Regions from separate parts of the Melissococcus plutonius ATCC 35311 genome, predicted to be linked through region 2. Evidence: predicted binding sites of a transcription regulator. Region 2 holds the regulator's gene; the other holds the start of a gene.
What was found. The regulator CtsR, encoded in region 2, represses protease genes until heat stress. The targets are predictions, from matches to a motif close to TTGGTCAAAAAAGGTCAAANA.
Positions count from the first base shown of each region.

Region 1: the regulator CtsR is predicted to act here: its motif matches at 2,889-2,909, upstream of clpP (ATP-dependent Clp endopeptidase proteolytic subunit ClpP).

Region 1 covers NC_015516.1:707,956-718,499, forward strand. The annotation lists gene MPTP_RS02975 (gluconeogenesis factor YvcK family protein) at 1-270, shown strand, start outside; gene whiA (DNA-binding protein WhiA) at 315-1,250, shown strand; gene MPTP_RS02985 (thioredoxin domain-containing protein) at 1,447-1,974, opposite strand; gene clpP (ATP-dependent Clp endopeptidase proteolytic subunit ClpP) at 2,209-2,805, opposite strand; gene MPTP_RS02995 (hypothetical protein) at 3,002-3,499, shown strand; gene MPTP_RS03000 (carboxymuconolactone decarboxylase family protein) at 3,969-4,310, opposite strand; tRNA gene MPTP_RS03005 (tRNA-Arg) at 5,925-5,996, opposite strand; gene MPTP_RS10200 (hypothetical protein) at 6,059-6,184, shown strand; partial or broken gene rpoN (RNA polymerase factor sigma-54) at 6,132-7,400, shown strand; gene MPTP_RS03015 (acyltransferase family protein) at 7,770-9,638, shown strand; gene MPTP_RS03020 (zinc-binding alcohol dehydrogenase family protein) at 9,794-10,544, shown strand, end outside.
Region 2 covers NC_015516.1:296,934-307,477, forward strand. The annotation lists rRNA gene MPTP_RS01285 (23S ribosomal RNA) at 1-124, shown strand, start outside; rRNA gene rrf (5S ribosomal RNA) at 201-316, shown strand; tRNA gene MPTP_RS01295 (tRNA-Val) at 325-397, shown strand; tRNA gene MPTP_RS01300 (tRNA-Lys) at 410-482, shown strand; tRNA gene MPTP_RS01305 (tRNA-Leu) at 495-576, shown strand; tRNA gene MPTP_RS01310 (tRNA-Thr) at 586-658, shown strand; tRNA gene MPTP_RS01315 (tRNA-Gly) at 668-739, shown strand; tRNA gene MPTP_RS01320 (tRNA-Leu) at 760-845, shown strand; tRNA gene MPTP_RS01325 (tRNA-Arg) at 851-924, shown strand; tRNA gene MPTP_RS01330 (tRNA-Pro) at 964-1,037, shown strand; gene MPTP_RS01335 (CtsR family transcriptional regulator) at 1,158-1,625, shown strand; gene MPTP_RS01340 (ATP-dependent Clp protease ATP-binding subunit) at 1,630-4,119, shown strand; gene MPTP_RS01345 (peptidase U32 family protein) at 4,367-5,287, shown strand; gene MPTP_RS01350 (peptidase U32 family protein) at 5,303-6,544, shown strand; gene MPTP_RS01355 (competence/damage-inducible protein A) at 6,745-7,989, shown strand; gene recA (recombinase RecA) at 8,104-9,192, shown strand; gene rny (ribonuclease Y) at 9,560-10,544, shown strand, end outside.

The DNA.
Region 1 (10,544 bases), 410 kb from region 2:
GCTGATCATGTGCGGGTTTTAAACAAACATTTAGATACAAAATTTATTGATACTGTTCTAGTTAATACGGAAAAAATTCCAGATGGGTATATGGATCCAACTATTTATGATGAGTATTTAGTTCAAGTGGAGCATGATTTTAGCGGTTTGCGTAATGAAGGATGTCGTGTTATTTCAACGAACTTTTTAAAGCTAAGAAATAGTGGTGTTTTTCATGATGGAAATCGGGTTGTTGATGAATTATTTAAAATTGTATTTGGAGCCAAATAATTATAAAACAATGAATGAATCTCACTAGAGAAAGGAGGAATTTTATGTCATTTGCCTCTGAAGTGAAAAAGGAATTGACAGGACTAGAAGTGCATAGGGAACATGCAAAAGCGGAATTAGCTGCTTTGATACGAATGAATGGTTCTCTAGGTTTGGTTAATCAACAATTTATCTTAAATGTGCAAACCGAAAATGCTGCAATCGCTCGGCGGATTTATGCACTACTAAAAGATCACTATCATGTACGTTCAGAATTACTTGTTCGTAAAAAAATGAAATTGAAAAAGAATAATGTGTATATTGTTCGTTTAAAACAAGATACTAAAAAGATTTTAGCAGATTTAGACATTATGGAAGGATTGGTTTTTCAAAGTCACGTATCTAAGCAGATTACTGAAAATCCACAAAAAATTCGTTCGTATTTGCGTGGGGCTTTCATGGCTTCCGGATCAATTAATAATCCAGAAACAAGTCGGTATCATTTAGAAATTTATTCTACATATGAAGAACATAATGAAGATATCTATAAAATGCTTAATTATTATCGATTAAATGCTGGTATTCTTGAACGTAGAAATGGCTATATCTCTTATTTGAAGGGTGCTGAAAAGATCGCTGATTTTTTGACGTTGATTGGAGCTACAAATTCGATGTTAAAATTTGAAGATGTACGTATTATCCGTGATATGAGAAACTCTGTGAATCGTTTGGTTAATTGTGAAACAGCCAACCTCAATAAAACAATCAATGCAGCATCCAAGCAAATTAATAATATTCATTACATTGAACAGACGGTGGGGCTAAATGCATTACCAGACAAATTGCAAGAAATTGCTGAATTGCGTTTGAATTATCCAGAGGTAAGTCTTAAAGAATTAGGTGAAATGATGACAACTGCCTCGATTTCAAAATCAGGAATTAATCATCGCTTAAGAAAAATCAATGAGTTTGCTGAAGAATTAAAAAAGAATGGTAATTAGATAAAAACGAATCAAAAAACTGGTATCAGTCATTCTATTTGCTATTTGCGATAATTTTATTTGTAGGTTAATCGTTTAATAGATTGGTGAAAAATTTTTAATAGAAATTAGGAAATGGATTGAATCATATTACTTAATCATTAACAAAATACAAAGCAGAATGGTCAAAAATCATTTCTGACCATTCTGCTTTGTATTAACTTTTTTGTAAATAGTTGAATAACTGTTCTTGAGAAATAGACTCATCAAAAATATGGTTATCAATCAAAATCGTTGGAATGAACTGAATATTGGCAACTGTTGCTTCATTAATAATCGCTTGTTTGATCGCTGAATAATTCTCTAAAGGTAATGAAAGATTTAAGATATTTTCTGCATAACCTGCTACCTCATTTAAGGATAATTCACCCCATTCTTCCTGTGTGGCAAACATGTTACGAATCATTTCTAAGCTAACATCAGGCTTATAATAATCAATATACCGATGCATGATATTCCCACGTTGTAAGCTATCTTTTTCTTTGTTTAACAACTTGATAATCCGTTGCAATCTGCCAGCTTTTACCTGTTCAGTCAATAGACCATCAAAATCAGTGAACCATTTTTTGGAATAGGGACAACGAACGTTAATAAATTCAATAATTTTAATTGGTGCTTTTTCATCACCAATTTTAAGACCTTCTCTAGTTGTGACTTTTTCTGTTTTAATTATTGAAGTATCCATAGGCATCCTGCTTTCTAATTTTAATTGATGAATAAAGATTAAACGATGAAAAATAAAATAGCTGAATTATTCTTTTTATTTTGTCTAACACGGTAGATAATTCATTTGAATCAATGACTATAATTTGATCTAAAGGATATAACAGAAATAGATTTCAAGGAATTATCTAGAAAAATAATTTATATTTTGATTTTAACTAGCAAAATATACAGATTCATTTTATATTTTTAACCATTATTCCTTTAATGAACGACTATTTTCCATGACATCATCAATTAAACCATAGGCTTTTGCTTCTTCTGCAGTCATAAAATTATCACGATCTGTATCTTTTTCAATGACTTCAATAGGTTGTCCTGTACGTTCAGATAAAATTTTATTTAGTCTTTCACGTGTATTTAAAATATGCTTAGCAGCAATTTCAATTTCAGTTGCTTGACCCTGTGCGCCGCCAAGGGGTTGGTGAATCATGATTTCTGCATTTGGTAATGCAAAACGTTTGCCTTTTTGACCTGCTGTTAGTAAAAAACTACCCATAGAAGCAGCAATTCCTAAAACAATTGTTTGAACATCAGCTTTAACAAAGTTCATAGTATCAAAAATTGCCAATCCAGCAGAAACACTACCGCCAGGTGAATTGATGTATAAATAAATATCTTTTTCAGAATCTTGTGCATCTAAGAATAATAACTGAGCAATAACTGAATTTGAGACATTATCATCAATTGGACCACTTAACATAACAATTCGATCTTTTAATAAACGAGAATAAATATCATAAGCTCTTTCACCTCGTGACGATTGCTCAATGACTGTAGGTATTAAATTCATAAATAAACATCCTCCTATATAAAGAAACTTTTAAATTATTTTATCATAAATCCTGATTTGGTGCCCGTAAAAAGTATACTCTTTTGGTCAAAAAAGGTCAATATTAACCTATTGAGTTTTGAATGTTATTTTTCCTTCCTAGCTAAATATGTTATACTATTTTTAATTTAATCAGAAAAGATGTGAGGATTAGATGATTATCGTTTTTGTAGCCGGTTTCGTTGGAGTGTGTCTTGGTGCAGTTATTGTATTAATCAGTATGGCTTTAAGAAATGTTTATGAAGAAAAAAAAGAACAACGTTACAGAGTATTAGAACATTATGTAAAAGAAATTGAAACATTAAATTTACTAAATAAAAAAATTAATGAGATTTTATTAAAACGAGAAATTTATGTAGATAAAAGCGTCCACTTTATGTCAATGGATGATTGTTATATCAGTATCGATGATTTTATTTATCTAGAATCTTTTTCTGCTCAGAATAATTTTTATCTGCCTACCTATCTTATTGAAGAATTCTTTAAAAGCATTACGCATCGAAAAGTTATATTGACTTTTTCTGAAACTGCTGATATTGGAGGAAGTACCTATAAGGGAGGTCGAACTATTCTAGAAGATTTCTCAGAAAATTTATTGATACTAATTGAGGATAAAAAACAGAAGTTAAAACAGTTAAGTAATCGGCTATTATAAAATTTTTTAATTTATTTATTAAATACTTGTTATAAGATTATATTTGTATAAGAAATATGGGATATTTTTACTTTCAAGTTTTTACAAAAACTTACTGGGCATTGTAACCAAAATTTCGATTTACAAATTAAACACTATTAAAAACCTTGCTTAGTAAGATAAGTAAGGTTTTTAATTTATACAAATGAATAGTTATTCCCACTAGAACCTATCTACCATTCTAAAAAGGATGATTTATTAGAAAAAAGTTAGATTCAGATTGATTTAATCAGTAATTTCTGATTATCTATGATAATAAAAAAATAATTTTAATGAGAGAAAATAATCATTCATATACAAATTAGACCTATGCTAACTATTTATTGATGACATAATGGAATCGATAGTTAAATGATTTAAATAAGTCATCTAATAAAGCATTTAACTTGTGGGTATTTTTATCTGTAAAAAAACTTTGAGATTTATTGTGTTATTTATTATTATTTTTATTTATATCAAAACTATATATTTCTTTAGCAATGTTGAATGCAGACCAAGCTTTTGGCCAACCAACATAAAAAGCAAGGTGAGTAACTATTTCTGCAATTTCTTTTTGGGTAATGCCATTTTCTTTTCCATTTTTCATATGAAATGATAATTGATCATAACTTCCGCCTGCTATTAGTGCTGTAATTGTAATCAATGAACGATCATGAGATGATAATTCTTTTTCTCTTGACCAAATTTCACCAAAAAGAACATCATCATTAAGTTCTGCAAATTTTGGTGCGAAATTCCCTAAAGCATCCTTACCAGCAGTTGTTCTTATCATTTTTCCACCTCCTTTAAAATTAAATCTAAGTACAGTATATATGTTGGAACACAATTTAAGTCAAATAATAAGCAAACATAAGATCCGTTGATTTTGATTAAAAATTAAGAAGCAGGTAATTAAACAGCAATTTATATACAAGGAGAAAAATTGTATTGAGTAAAAATAGTTATAGTATAGGTTAAAATTTAATATTCACAATTAAGTAAATTAAAAGAAGGAGATGACAACGGTTAGAAGAAAAATAAAAACTTTATAGGTAAGAACAACATTCTAATTCTAAATCATTCAATTAACGAATTAGTATATAGAGGAATATGTTTAGGTATTATGAAAAAGAAAGGTTAATTCATTTCCAATATAATGAAAATAAATTATGAATATTTAGCAAAATAAGTAATTTAATAAAATTTTCGTTTTCTTTAAAATAGGAAATAAATAGAGCAGGATTAAAGCAATATACTAAATGACAGTTTAAAGAAAACGAAGCACCAAAAAGTTATTTAAATTTTTAGAAGGAAAAAAGATTTGAAATAACGAAATAAATTGAAGAATTTTATTTTGGTCTAAAGACCATTGCATGAAACTGCGGTTTTTATCAAGATTATTCAAAAGGATGCAGACTTCTTTCAATATTTAAATGGATATTAGAACAAATAAGCAGAAATTGATTGATCAGCACAGTTTGTTAAATAAAAAATTGAATGAAAAGCTATTTTAGTATTGATAATAATTATAATACTGTATAAATAATAAAATGATTATTGACTAGCTAAATCAATGATAATATAAAGAGAAGGAAATAATGTCTATTAATAAAATTTAATAAAATATAGATTGCTAGCTAATTGGTTAAACGAGTATAATAGAAATATATACATATAGATGAAGAAAAATATTTTAGTGATTACTAAATGATTAAAATTAAATAATTTTAATTTTGTAAGTCATTTTAATGATCAAGAAAATATAAACATAGACCTTAAACATTTTAATGAATGAAAAGCTGAGAATATTTCAAATTTTTAACAATAGATTACCTATTTATTTTCAATATCTTATTTGTTCAATAAAAAAAGATATAAAGATTATCTTGTTCATTTTTATCTATCTTTATCCAAAATGGAAAATAACCAATCATGAGAAAATTTAAAATAAAAAATTAATGAATGAAACAAGAATCAATTAATAAAAAAAATTTCAACAAATGTAAAGTGTTGCTCTAGCAGTCAGATAACTAATTTAACTACATTTATTGTTATTTTTGGTTATTTTATTAAATGTTTCATTAAATAGATGAAGTTATTTGAATTTTTGATAAATAATCAGCAAGTAATAAAATTACTTTAATTAACTATAATAGATAAAATAAATTAAAATTTCTAATAATTATTAGATTTGATTATTGAAAACGGATTATCCAATATTTTTTATTAAAATTATTGATACATCATGTAAATTTAAAATATTCAATTAGATTAATTAAGTTAGAATTAGAATATATGAAAAACTATTTTGAAATTGTAAACATAAAAGTAATAAATTAAAAAAGAAAAAACATCTTCCATGCTAGTTGGAAGATGGAGAATGTTGGGTGTATCTATCGAATATAAACGCGCTCTGAGGGAATCGAACCCCCGTCTTAAGAACCGGAATCTTATGTGATATCCACTACACTAAGAGCGCCTGATTAATCAGACGTCTACTAGTGTAGCTGATTTTTAACCAAATTACAAGGGAAAGTGTGAATGAAAAATGAAATTAGAACAGCATCTTCAATTACAGCAACAACAAAAGCAGAAACAAACGCAAAAATTAGTGATGACACAACAACTACAACAATCTATTCAGATTTTACAGTCAAATCTAGATGAATTAACTTCTTTAATATAGACAAAGGCATTAGAGAATCCATTAATCGAACTAAAAATTACTGAATTTAACGATAGATCATTCACAAATTTTTCTTATTCGCCTGAAGAAGAACAGAACTATTTAGAACAGATTCCTGAACAACATGCTTCACTGTTTAAATATTTGATTGATCAAATTCATTTGAACTATCGAGACACCTATCTTCGTTCATTGATGCTTTTTTTAGTGGAATATATCGATCTAAATGGCTATCTGACTATTTCTTTAGAAGAAGCAATAGAGAAAACAGAAAGTTCTTCGATTCAAATGCTGGATGCATTAACACTTATTCAACAATTGGACCCTCCAGGTGTGGGAGCAAGAAGTCTACAAGAATGTTTAATGCTCCAAGTGGAACGAGATGATAAGGCACCTGAATTGGCTTACATTATTTTAGAAGAAAATTTTATGATGCTTGTTCAGAGGAAATGGCAAGAAATTGCAAAAAAGTTTGCCATTTCTTTGGTTGAAGTTCAGAATATTTTTGACTATATTCAAACATTAACTCCTTACCCAGGAAGTATTTTCGAAGCCAACACTGGATTATATATACGACCAGATTTAACTGTCTCCATTAATAATAGAAAAATAACCATACAATCAAATCAAAATCGAACATTTCAATTGAACTTTCAACAAGCTTATTTTAAGCGAATGGAAGAAACCAATGATGAAGAAGTAAAAAGATATTTAAAAGAAAAAAAAGCAGAATTTGATTGGTTGAAAAAATCAATTGAACAACGTGGAAATACAATTTTACGTATAGGACAATTTATTGTAGAAAAACAAGCAGAATTTTTCTTACTGTCAGATCATCCATTACATCCATTAGCATTGAAAGATGCTGCAATAGCTTTATCGTTACATGAATCAACGATCAGACGGGCGGTAAATGAAAAATATCTTGAGACAATATTTGGAATTTTTGAATTGCGTTCATTTTTTTCTTCCAATATTACTTATGCAACCTATACTGGTGAGTGTATTTCAACAAGGCAGATAAAAGAGAAACTTCATTCTCTCATTGAACAGGAAGATAAAACAAGACCACTTTCTGATCAAAAAATAGTATTGCAATTAAAAAATGAAGGAATTGAAATTTCAAGGCGAACAGTGACAAAGTACAGAGAAGCTTTGGGAATTTCTGCTTCATCGAAAAGAAAACGTTATAATTAAAAATTCTTTGTAAAATTAATCATACGATAAGCAATTTTAAATAAATATATATAATTGTTAATAATATAGCCGGTTATTTATCTTATTTAAATAAACATATCAAATCAAGTAATCAAATACATATCCAATAGTAATCAAATACATATCCAATAGGTTGAATAGAAAGAGTGGATAAAAACAATTCATTTTTTTACTATTTATTATTAAAGGGACGCTTATTCGTTTACATTATTTTTCTTCCTACTAAGTTTTTTTAAAAAAAGCTAAAATTAAAGAAAAATTCTTGCTATTAAGCAAAAAAGAACGTATATTTATCTTGCTTATAATTAATTAAATAAAAGAGAATTATTTAGTAAAGTTGGAATATAAATGAAAAATACGAAAAGGTTGGTAAAGGATCGGTATATCACAGGATTTGATGGCATTCGTACTATTGCTGTACTAGGTGTTATTTTATATCATCTATTTCCAACTGTTTTAGTTGGCGGTTACCTAGGTGTGCCTGTCTTTTTTGCGGTTTCTGGTTATTTAATTACTAATTTATTAAGGCAAGAATGGATACAAACAAAAGAAGTAGACTTAAAAGCATTTTATATTCGACGGATGAAGCGACTTTATCCTGCATTAATTGCTATGTTGGTTTTATCTACTGCTTACATCACAATTTTTCAATCAAATTTGTTGAATAATATCCATGGTGAAATTATTAGCAGTCTGTTATATCTGAATAATTGGTGGCAAATTTTTCAAGGGACTTCTTATTTTGATCATTTTGCTGTTCCTTCTCCTTTTACTCATATTTGGTCATTGGCAGTTGAAGCACAATATTATTTGGTTTGGCCTATTGTCTTCGTATTGTTAGAAAAATTTATTAAATACCCAGGTAAGATCATTAAAATTATTAGTTCTCTTACCTTATTATCTGTCTTATTGATGGCACTTTTTTATACACCAAATACAGATCCTACAAGAGTTTATTATGGAACAGATACTAGATTATTTTCTATTTTACTTGGAAGTGCATTTGCTTTCATTTGGCCAAGTTATCGATTAAAAAAGGAAATTCCGCAATCTGCCCGTCATTTTTTAAATGGTGTTGGAATTATTTCTCTATTTATAATAATTATGTCTTTTCTTTTTTTAGCAGACCATTATAATTTTGTTTATTATGGCGGTATGTTTATTTTTACAATTTTTGCAGTTTTGTTGGTAGCTGTCACTGCACATCCTGGGGCAGATCTCAACCGCTGGTTGACTAATCCCGTGTTTGATTGGATTGGGAAACGGAGTTATGGCATTTATCTCTATCAGTTTCCTGTAATGGTTTTTTATGAAGCGAAAATAAAAAATTTGACGCATTTTTCACTTTGGCATTCATTCATTGAATTGTTATTAATTCTTGGTATTAGTGAATTGTCTTATCGATATATTGAAAAACCATTTAAAAAATTTCATTATAAATATCGTTTACTTGTTTTAAAAGATTTAGTAAGCAAACCTTTGTTTAAACGTTGGAAAATTATTAGTGGTATTGGAATATTTGTTGGATTGCTTGCGCTATATGGGTTAATCATTGCACCTTCCAATCAAATTGACGCACAGCAACAAGAATTACAAGAACAAATTGAAGTGAATAAGAAAAAAGTGGAAGATCGTAAATCTCATATAATTCAGGGAAAGAGCGATTCATCACCTCAGGTAGCCAAAGAATTGGATTATGGCCTCATTCCAGAAGAAAAGGAACGAGCAAAAAATATGGAAATTAGTGTTATTGGTGATTCCGTTATTTTGAATGCTTCGGCGGATTTACAGAAGATATTTCCTAAAATGGTCATTGATAGTGATATAGGTCGTCAACTTTATGCTAGTGTTCCAGTTGTGGAAAAACTAAAAAAAGAAAAAATGTTCAAAGATACAATACTTATTGGGTTAGGAACCAATGGTTCGTTTACTGAAGCACAATTTAATGATTTTATGCATGCTATTGGTGAGAAAAAAGTTTACTGGATTAATGTTCGTGTTCCAACTAAACGTTGGCAGGATGATGTAAATAGCATGTTAGAAGAAATGAAGAAAAAATACAAAAATTTAACGATTATTGATTGGTATAATTATAGTAATGCACATGAAGAATGGTTTTATGATGACCATGTACATCCGAATGAAATTGGAAGGATTAAATATGCAACTTTTGTTGCAAAACATCTCGTTGATGGCAAGGGTAGACCTGTCAAATAAAATTGATTATACAAAGTTTATTCTTAGTAGAAAACAAAGCAAAATTAATTTATTTTTGCTTTGTTTTCTTTTTTTATTTATAGTGAAAGATGAGGAGAGCATTAGACAAACTTAAACTTGTAACTATAAGAGAAATGGAGGAGAAAGTAAAGCATATGAAAGCTATTTTTACATTACCGGCTGCCGAGAAAAAGTTTTTAGAAAAAGAAATACCCATTCCTAAAATAGAAAACGAACGAGATTTATTGGTAGAAGTACAGGCAATTTCAGTAAATCCAGTAGATATTAAACAAAGTCAACAATTAAGAGAACCAAGAATTTTAGGATTCGATGCATCCGGAATAGTTAAACAAATAGGAAAAAAATGTCAATTTTTTAAAGAAGGAGATCAGGTATTTTATTCAGGAATGGCAAATCGTTCAGGCAGCAATACTCAATATCAGTTGATAGATGAACGTTTTGTTGGAACAAAACCTGCAATCGTTGATTATGCATTAAGTGCTGCTATTCCCCTAACTTCATTAACTGCTTGGGAAGCTTTAACAGATCGATTAATGATTAAACAATTAGAAACAATAGACCAATCCATTTTAATTATTAATGGTGCTGGTGGTGTAGGTTCTATAGCAATTCAACTAGCGAAATACCTAGGATTAAAAGTAATTACAACCGCATCAAGAAAAGAAACAGCAAAATGGGTCAAAGAGATGGGCGCAGATATAGTTATTAATCATCACCATTCATTAGTTGAGCAATTAAACCAACAAAAAATTAGAAATGTTGACTATATTTTATGTCTTTATAACACCAATTTTTATTGGGAAGAGATGAGTCAACTAATCAAACCAGAAGGAAAAATTTGTTCAATTGTCGGAACAAATCAACCTATTGATTTAGAAAAATTAA
Region 2 (10,544 bases):
GATGAGATTTCCCATTTCTTTAAGAAAGTAAGACCCCTGAGAGATGATCAGGTAGATAGGTCAGGAGTGGAAGGCCAGTGATGGTTGGAGCGGACTGATACTAATCGGTCGAGGACTTAACCAAAAAAGGTAGACGGTAGTGATTGACTTCAAATCCAGTTTTGAGTGAGCAACATGTTCATTCAAAGAAGAAAGACCCGTGTGGTGACGATAGCGAGAAGGATACACCTGTTCCCATGTCGAACACAGAAGTTAAGCTTTTTAGCGCCGATTGTAGTGAAGGGATTCCCTTTGTGAGAGTAGGACGTTGCCACGCAAGTCATTGGAGGTTTAGCTCAGCTGGGAGAGCACCTGCCTTACAAGCAGGGGGTCAGCGGTTCGAACCCGTTAACCTCCATTAAGAAGAAGCGAGCCGTTAGCTCAGTTGGTAGAGCATCTGACTTTTAATCAGAGGGTCACAGGTTCGAGCCCTGTACGGCTCATCAGGAAGACATGCGGGTGTGGCGGAATTGGCAGACGCACTAGATTTAGGATCTAGCGCCGCAAGGCGTGGGGGTTCAAGTCCCTTCACCCGTATATAAAGAGGCCGGCTTAGCTCAGTTGGTAGAGCATCTGATTTGTAATCAGAGGGTCGAGGGTTCAAGTCCTTTAGCCGGCATCGAAGGATGCGGAAATAGCTCAGTGGTAGAGCACCACCTTGCCAAGGTGGGGGTCGCGGGTTCGAACCCCGTTTTCCGCTTTAGGAAAGAGCAACAAAACGCCGGGGTGGCGGAACTGGCAGACGCACAGGACTTAAAATCCTGCGGTGAGTGATCACCGTACCGGTTCGATTCCGGTCCTCGGCATAGATGCGCCCATAGCTCAACTGGATAGAGTGTTTGACTACGGATCAAAAGGTTAGGGGTTCGACTCCTCTTGGGCGCGTAGTTTTTTTATATATATAAATAAAATCTTACATAATTCCGAGAAGTAGCTCAGCTTGGTAGAGCACTTGGTTTGGGACCAAGGGGTCGCAGGTTCGAATCCTGTCTTCCCGATCTTAGTTTAAAGAAGAAGTTTATTACTTCTTCTTTTTTATTTAGGCATACTTCTTTATTAAATAGGTAAAGTTCGGTATAATTATGGTCAGTATTAGTCAAGGAAAAAGGATGAATACGATGAGTAATCAAAATACTTCAGATTTAATTGAAGCATATCTAAAAAAGATATTAAAAGAAAGCAATAAAATTGAAATTAGGCGAGCAGAAATGGCCCATCTATTTAATTGTGTACCTTCTCAAATTAATTATGTAATTAACACTCGTTTTACAATTCAAAGAGGTTATGCTGTAGAAAGTAAACGGGGTGGAGGTGGATACATTCGGATTGCCAAAATACAAATTACGGATAATCATCAGTATTTAAAACAATTAAGGCAACTAGTTGGAGAGTATTTAACAGAAAAGGATGCTTTAATTGTTATACAGAAACTATATGAAGAAAATATAGTAACAAAACGAGAAGGGAACTTGATATTTTCCGTTTTAAGCAGATCTGTTTTAGAGAATTTCCAAAAAGATGAAGAGAAAATTAGAGCACAACTGATGTGTTCATTTTTAGAGAGATTGAGTTATGAGGAGGAATAGAGATATGGATGAATTATTTACAGAAAGTGCAAAAAATGTCCTTGCAATTACTCAAAATGAAGTTAAATACTTTAAACAAAAATTTGTTAGTTCTGAACATCTGTTATTAGCTCTAGTAACTGAAACAAATGGTATTGCTGGGAAGGTACTTCGTCAGTTAAATACAGATAAAATAGAATTAAAAGATGAAATTGAACATTTAACAGGATATGGCATAGTAGATAATTATTCTGATGAAACCTATCTGCCTTATTCTCCACGTGTAAAACAAATCTTTGCTTATGCTGGTGAAGAAGCTAAGCGTCTTGGATCCACCCACATTGGTACAGAACATATTTTATTAGGGCTCCTTAGAGATGAAGATATTCTTGCTGCTAGAATTTTATTAAATTTGGATTTAAGTTTATCAAAGATACGTCAATTACTATTAAAAAAAATGGGTGTTACAGATGAACAATTAAATAATGCTGCAAATCGTCGCAACACTCAATTAGGACAAAGAAAGGCAACAAAGGGAACGCCTATATTGGATTCTTTGGCCAGAGATTTAACTAAATTAGCAAATGAAAATAAACTGGATCCTGTAATAGGCAGATCAAAGGAAGTCAGACGATTAATTCAAATATTAAGTAGAAAAACAAAAAACAACCCTGTTTTGGTAGGTGAACCTGGAGTCGGGAAAACCGCTATTGCAGAAGGATTAGCACAGCAAATTGTTAATGGTGAAGTTCCTAGAGATATGCAGGATAAGCGATTAATGATGTTGGATATGGGGGCCTTAGTAGCGGGTACTAAATATCGTGGTGAATTTGAAGATCGGTTAAAGAAAGTCATTGATGAAATTTATCATGATGGACAAGTGATTTTATTTATTGACGAATTGCATACATTGATTGGTGCTGGGGGTGCTGAAGGAGCAATTGACGCTTCAAATATTTTAAAACCAGCTCTAGCTCGTGGTGAATTGCAAACTATTGGTGCAACTACTTTAGATGAATATCAAAAATATATTGAAAAAGATGCAGCATTGGAAAGACGATTTGCACGTATTCAGGTAGATGAACCAACTACAGAGGAAGCTGAACAAATTTTAAAGAGATTATGTCCTCGTTATGAAAATCATCATGGTGTACGAATTACAGATGCGGCTTTACATGCAGCTATTCAACTATCAGTACGTTACATTAATGATCGACAATTACCTGATAAAGCAATTGATTTAATGGACGAATCAGCAGCAAAAGTTCGTTTGGATAAGACAAATGAAACATCTAAAACACAAAAATTACAAGAAAAAATCGTACAAATCGTTGATGAAAAAGAGGCGGCAATTCAAGAGATTGATTTTGAAAAAGCGGCCCAATTGCATAAAAAAGAAAAGAACCTTCTAAAAGAACTTGATGATGCTTTTTTGATGGAAACAATGGACACAACAAGTTATAGCAATCAGGTAACAGAAGAGGATGTTACAATAGTTGTTTCCCAGTGGACAGGAATTCCTTTGCAGCAATTAGAGAAAAAAGAAAGTGAACGATTATTAGAATTAGAGTCTATTTTGCATAAGAGAGTTGTTGGACAAAATGAAGCAGTAAAAGCTGTTTCAAAAGCTATTCGCCGAGCTAGAAGTGGCTTAAAAGATCCTAAACGACCAATTGGTTCTTTTATGTTTTTAGGTCCGACTGGTGTAGGAAAAACAGAGTTAGCCAAAGCATTGGCTGAAGCAATGTTTGGTAGTGAAGATGCTCTTATTCGTGTCGATATGTCTGAATTTATGGAAAGATACAATACGAGTCGTTTAGTCGGATCACCTCCAGGTTATGTTGGTTATGAAGAAGGTGGCCAATTAACAGAAAAAATTAGACAAAAACCTTATTCAGTTGTTTTATTAGATGAAATTGAAAAAGCACATACCGATGTATTTAATATGCTTCTTCAAGTGTTAGATGATGGGCATCTAACAGATTCAAAAGGCAGAAAGATAGACTTTAGAAATACTATTGTAATTATGACTTCAAATATTGGTGCAACTGCTCTTCGGGATGAAAAAAATGTAGGATTTAATGTAAAAGATTTAAGTAGAGATCATCTTGCAATGCAAAAACGTATCTTAGATGAGCTAAAAAAGACCTGTAAACCAGAATTTTTAAATCGAATTGACGAAACAATTGTTTTCCATTCATTAAACAAAGAAGAAATACATGAAATTGTAAAAATCATGAGCTTATCCATTATTCAACGTATGAAAGAACAAGATATTCATATTAAAATAACCCCTTCAGCAATTGATGTAATTGGTAATGCTGGTTTTGATAAGGAATATGGTGCACGACCAATCCGAAGAGCTTTACAAAAAGAAATAGAAGATCGATTAAGTGAGGCACTTTTATCAGGACAAGTTCATTTAGGCGATAAAATCACAATTGGAGCTAGTAAAGGAAAAATTACAATGACTATTCATAAATCGACTTCTGAAAAGGTTTTTCAAACAACCTAATTTATAATATTTTTATTTAATTTTAGGAACAATTTAGTAAGATTACACTTGTTTATGAAGCATGGGAGTATATCCTATGCTTTTTATTTTGATAAATGATTATTTTAATCATTTCGTTTATTTCCTACTCATATATTAATAAAAACAACGAATTAAGACCTTATTAGCCTAATTTTTAAATGACTATCGCTACTTGGAAAGTTTGACAACCTATGATACTATAAAACAGTTATAAGGGAGGTAAACTATGATCGAATTAATTGCAACAGCTGAATCCGTTGAACAAGCAGAAAAATTATTAGAAGTTGGTATAGATACATTATACATAGGAGAAGAAACATATGGATTACGGTTACCTACTTCTTTTTCTCGTTTAGAACAAGAAAATATTGTGAAACAAGCTCATACTGCTGGAAAAAAAGTGACAGTTGCTATTAACGGAATTATGCATCCAGACAAAATGAAAAACATTTCTGAATATTTAGAATTTTTGCAAAATATTCAAGTTGATCAGCTTACAGTTGGTGATCCGGGTGTTATTTTTATCATGCAAAGAGATGAAATAAAAATTCCTTATATCTATGATGGTGCTACATTGGTGACTAATGCTAGACAAATAAATTTTTGGGGAAAACGTGGTGCCATTGGTGCCGTTTTAGCTAGGGAAGTCCCTTATAAAGAATTGGTAGCTATTTCTCCTAAATTAACTATTCCTGTAGAAATTTTGGTATATGGTGCTACTTGTATTCATCATTCTAAACGTCCACTTTTACAAAATTATTATAATTTTACTAAAATTAATGAGTTGAAAGATAAAGAGAGAGAGTTATTTATTTCTGAACCTAGAAAAGAAAATACACATTATTCTATTTATGAAGACAGTAATGGGACCCACATTTTTTCAAATAATGATATTAATTTAATGGGAAGGTTAGATCAACTAATTTCTTCTAATTATACACATTGGAAATTAGATGGTATCTATACACCAGGAGAAAATTTTGTGTCTATTGCAAGTCTTTTTGTGCAAGCTAGGGAAAAAATAATAAATAAAAATTGGACACAACTAGAAGCACAATTAGCAGTTGAACAGATAAATCAATTACATCCAAATAATCGAGGGTTAGATTTAGGTTTCTTTGATATAGATCCTGGTGAAATTAAATAATAAAGAGGTGAGAAGATGATTCATCAGCAAATTAAACGTCCAGAAGTATTAGCACCAGCTGGCACGTTAGAAAAATTAAAAACAGCTATTCATTATGGTGCTGATGCAGTGTATATTGGTGGCAATGCATATAGTTTACGAAGTCGTGCTGGCAATTTTTCATCAGAAGAAATGGCTGAGGGAGTAGCTTTTGCTAAGCAACATGATGCAAAAGTCTATGTAGCAGCAAACATGGTTACCCATGAAGGAAATCAATCAGGTGCAGAGGACTTTTTTCGTGAAGTACAAAACATTGGTGTTTCTGCAGTTATTATTTCAGATCCTGCACTGATTGAAGTATGTGCGAATAGCGCACCTGGATTACCTATTCATTTATCAACACAGGCATCAGCAACAAACTATGAAACATTAGAATTTTGGAAAAAAGAAGGATTAGAACGAGTTGTATTGGGCCGAGAAGTTTCCATGACAGAAATTAAAGAAATTCGTGAACATACAGATATAGAAATAGAAGCATTTATTCATGGTGCTATGTGCATTTCCTATTCGGGTCGGTGTATATTATCAAATCATATGTCAATGCGAGATGCTAATCGTGGTGGTTGTTCACAATCTTGTCGTTGGAAATATGATTTATTTGATATACCATTTGGAACGAATGAACGACATAGTTTAATTGAAAATAATGATACAAATGAAGAATTTTCAATGAGTGCAGTAGATATGTCAATGATTCAACATATTCCTGAGTTAATTGAGAATGGTATCGACAGTTTCAAAATTGAAGGTCGTATGAAATCGATTCACTATGTTTCAACTGCTTCTAATGTATATAAAACTGCCATAGACGCCTATATTTCAGATCCTAGCCATTATGAATGTAAACAAGAATGGATTGATGAACTCTGGAAGGTCGCTCAAAGAGAGCTATCCACCGGTTTTTATTATCATATACCTACAGAAGATGATCAACTTTTTGGTTCAAGAAGAAAAATTCCCGAATATAAATTTATTGGTGAAGTCATGGCTTATGATAAAACAACTAAAATAGCAACCATTCGCCAAAGAAATCATTTTTGTATAGGAGATAAAATTGAATTTTATGGACCTGGCTTCAGACATTTTAGTCAAACGGTAACTGTCATGTACAATGAAGATGGAGAATTAATTGATCGAGCACCTAATCCAATGATGATTTTAACAATGCCTGTTGAACACGAAGTTTTTATAGGTGATATGATTCGAAAGGAAAAATAAGTATTAATACTAATTAGTGAATTATTAATTTTTAATTTGTGAAAAAGCAAAGACTGGAAAGGTACCTTTCCAGTCTTATTTTTAATGAAATAATTTAAAATTATGAAAAATTCTTATAGCATAATATCTTTAATAAAGTTTTATTATGCTAAAATAAAACATAGGAATTATGCGTATATTATTTGGAAGGAGCTAGTAACATGAAAGCAGAAATTATAGCAGTAGGAACAGAAATTTTACTCGGCCAAATAGTGAATACAAATGCAACCTTTTTATCAGAGGAACTAGCTTCCTTAGGCATTGAGGTATATTACCAGACAGTTGTTGGTGACAATGCACAACGATTGACACAGCTTTTAAAGATTGCACAAAAACGTAGCGATTTGATTATTCTATGTGGTGGATTAGGACCAACAGAAGATGATTTAACAAAAGAAACAATTGCAAACTATCTTCATAAATCTTTAATTGAAGATCAAGATGGACTAAGAAATCTCCAGCATTTTTTTGAACTGTCTAAAAGAAAAATGACAAAGAATAATTTACGACAAATTTTGACAATTAAGGATGGTTATACATTACAAAATCAAACAGGGCTGGCTGTAGGTACATTAATAGAGAATGATAAAACGAACTATTTATTATTGCCAGGACCACCAAATGAATTACAGCCAATGTTTCAACAATTTGCTAGACCTCTATTGGAAAAGCTTTTTCCTCAAAGAGAACAACTATTTTCCAAAGTTTTACGTTTTTATGGTATCGGGGAATCACAATTAGTTACAGAATTGAAGGAACTGATTGATCAGCAAACAAATCCGACCATTGCACCTTATGCAAAAACAAATGAAGTAACCTTACGCTTGACTGCAAAGGCAACAGATGAAAAGACAAGTAATAAAATGCTGCTTTCATTAGAAAAACAAATTATGGAAAAAGTTGGGAGTTACTTTTACGGTTATGGAGAAAATAATAGTTTAGCAAAGGTAGTTGCTCATTTATTAAAAGAAAAACAAAAAACAATAACAGCGGCTGAAAGTTTAACGTCAGGATTATTTCAAAGTACATTAGGTGAAATTAGTGGTATATCTCAAATTTTTAAGGGTGGATTTGTTGTTTATACAGAAGAAACCAAAGAAAATTTTTTAAATATTCCCAAAGAACTCTTGGAAAATGATGGAACAGTTAGTGAAATTTGTGCCATAAAAATGGCAGAACACGCACGTCAATTAGCAAATACTGATTATGCAATTTCATTTACAGGTGTAGCTGAGAAAACATTGGAAGGAAAACCTGCTGGAACAGTTTGGATTGGATTTTCACAGAAAAACCAAACAGCATTTGCTAGGTCATTTCAGTTTAACGGTGATCGTAATAGTGTTCGTCAACATGCTGTTATGCAAGGCTTAGCGCTTATTCGCCAGATAGTTTTAAATAAAGAATAAGAAAGCGAATATTTGTTCGTATTTACCTTGATTTTTCAAGTTAGAAAAGTTATGATATAGCTAATAGTTAATAAATTATTATTGATTTTATATAGATCAAAGGAGGATTATCGATTGGCAGATGATCGCAAAACAGCTTTAGATGCTGCATTAAAAAAAATTGAAAAGAACTTTGGTAAGGGTTCTATTATGAAATTAGGAGAGAAGGCTGATCAGCAAGTTGCTACTGTTCCTAGTGGCTCTTTAGCTTTGGATGTAGCTTTAGGTGTTGGTGGCTATCCTAGAGGAAGAATCGTTGAAATCTACGGACCTGAAAGTTCTGGTAAGACAACCGTCTCTCTTAATGCTATCGCTGAAATACAAAAACAAGGTGGAACTGCTGCCTTTATTGATGCTGAACATGCTCTTGATCCACAATATGCCCAAAAATTAGGTGTTAATATTGATGAATTATTACTATCACAGCCAGATACTGGAGAGCAAGGCTTAGAAATTGCGGATGCTTTGGTATCTAGTGGTGCAATTGACATAGTTGTCGTTGACTCTGTGGCTGCACTTGTCCCACGTGCTGAAATTGATGGAGAAATGGGCGCCAGTCATGTAGGATTGCAAGCTAGATTAATGTCACAAGCACTACGTAAACTCTCCGGTTCAATTAGTAAAACAAAAACAATTGCTATTTTTATTAACCAAATTCGCGAGAAGGTAGGCGTAATGTTTGGGAATCCAGAAACAACACCTGGCGGTCGTGCGTTAAAATTTTATGCAACAGTTCGTTTGGAAGTACGTCGTGCTGAACAATTAAAACAAGGAACTGATATTGTCGGTAATCGTACAAAGATTAAAGTGGTTAAAAACAAGGTAGCTCCACCATTTAAAGTAGCTGAAGTAGATATTATGTATGGCCAAGGAATTTCACAAGAAGGTGAACTTTTAGATATGGCTGTCGAACAAGATATTATTGATAAAAGTGGCGCATGGTATAGTTACAATGAAGAACGAATTGGTCAAGGAAGAGAAAATGTTAAGAATTATATGATAGAACATCCTGAGATGGTGGAAGAAATTTCTAAAAAGGTGCGTAAGGCCTTTGGTATTGAGACAGATGCAGATACAGATGCTTCAACCAAAACAAATAAAGAAGAAACAGGCAATATTACGGATAAAACAGATGCACAAGAAGCTCTCCCATTGGATGAATAATATTAAAAAATACTAAAAACAATTTATTTATAAATTGATTAATCGTTGTATATTTCAATTAAGTCATAATAAAAGCTATGAAAAATCTGACAAATTTTTTTTAGCTTGTTATGGCTTTTTATTTTACTATATATTTGAAAAAACTGAAATATTGCTATTTAATTTGTTTATTTTGTGATTTTTTAAAACGTTTCTCATAGTTGGAAAGGGCTTTTTTAAGTTGACACACTACCCTACAAACATTAGAATAAAGTTGTGTGCAAATACACATATGCAAGTAGGCATATTGATAATTAAATTCAGTTTATCAAAAAACTACATAAATACAATAAATTAAAACAGTAATAGATAGTACGGAGGTGGAATAATGACTTCAATAATTCTCCTCGCTATCGTCGGTTTGATTGTCGGTCTTGGTTTGGGGTTTATCATCGCAAAATCTCGTCATGAAAAGGCAATAGATAATGCAGAAAACTCGGCAGCTGGAATTCTTAAACATGCCAGAAAAGAAGCGGAAACTTTAAAGAAAGAAGCGTTGCTAGAAGCTAAGGAAGAAAACCAGAAATATCGTTCAGAAATCGAAAGTGAGTTAAAAGAAAACAAAATAGAACTAAAATTTCAAGAAAATCGTTTACTACAAAGAGAACAGACAATGAATAGAAAAGACGATTCTTTAGAAAAACGTGAATACTCACTGGAAGAAAAAGAAAAGAACATTGGTGTTAGACAGAAATTGATTGAGGAGCGAGAATATGAGGTAGAAAGTTTACTTGATGAACAACAGAAAAAATTAGAGCATATTGCTTCATTATCAAAAGATGAAGCAAGAAATACGATTTTAAAAACAACAGAAGAAGAATTACATCATGAACTAGCAGTTATGATAAAGGAATCAGAGCAACGTGCAAAAGAAGAAGCGGATCGAAAAGCTAAGAATATACTCTCTTTAGCAATCCAACGTTGTGGTGCAGATACGGTATCAGAGGCAACTGTTTCAGTTGTAGCTTTGCCAAATGATGAAATGAAAGGTCGAATTATTGGCCGTGAAGGTCGAAATATTCGAACATTAGAAACACTAACAGGTATCGATTTGATCATTGATGATACACCTGAGGCTGTTGTATTATCTGGCTTTGACCCAATTAGAAGAGAAATTGCTCGCATGACCTTGGAAAAATTAATCCAAGATGGTCGTATCCATCCAGCTCGTATTGAAGAAATAGTCGAAAAATCCAGAAAAGAAATGGATGAAAGGATTAGAGAGTATGGTGAGCAAGCTGTTTTTGAATTAGGCGCGCATACCATGCATCCAGATTTAATTAAGATTATAGGCCGTTTGCATTTTAGAACAA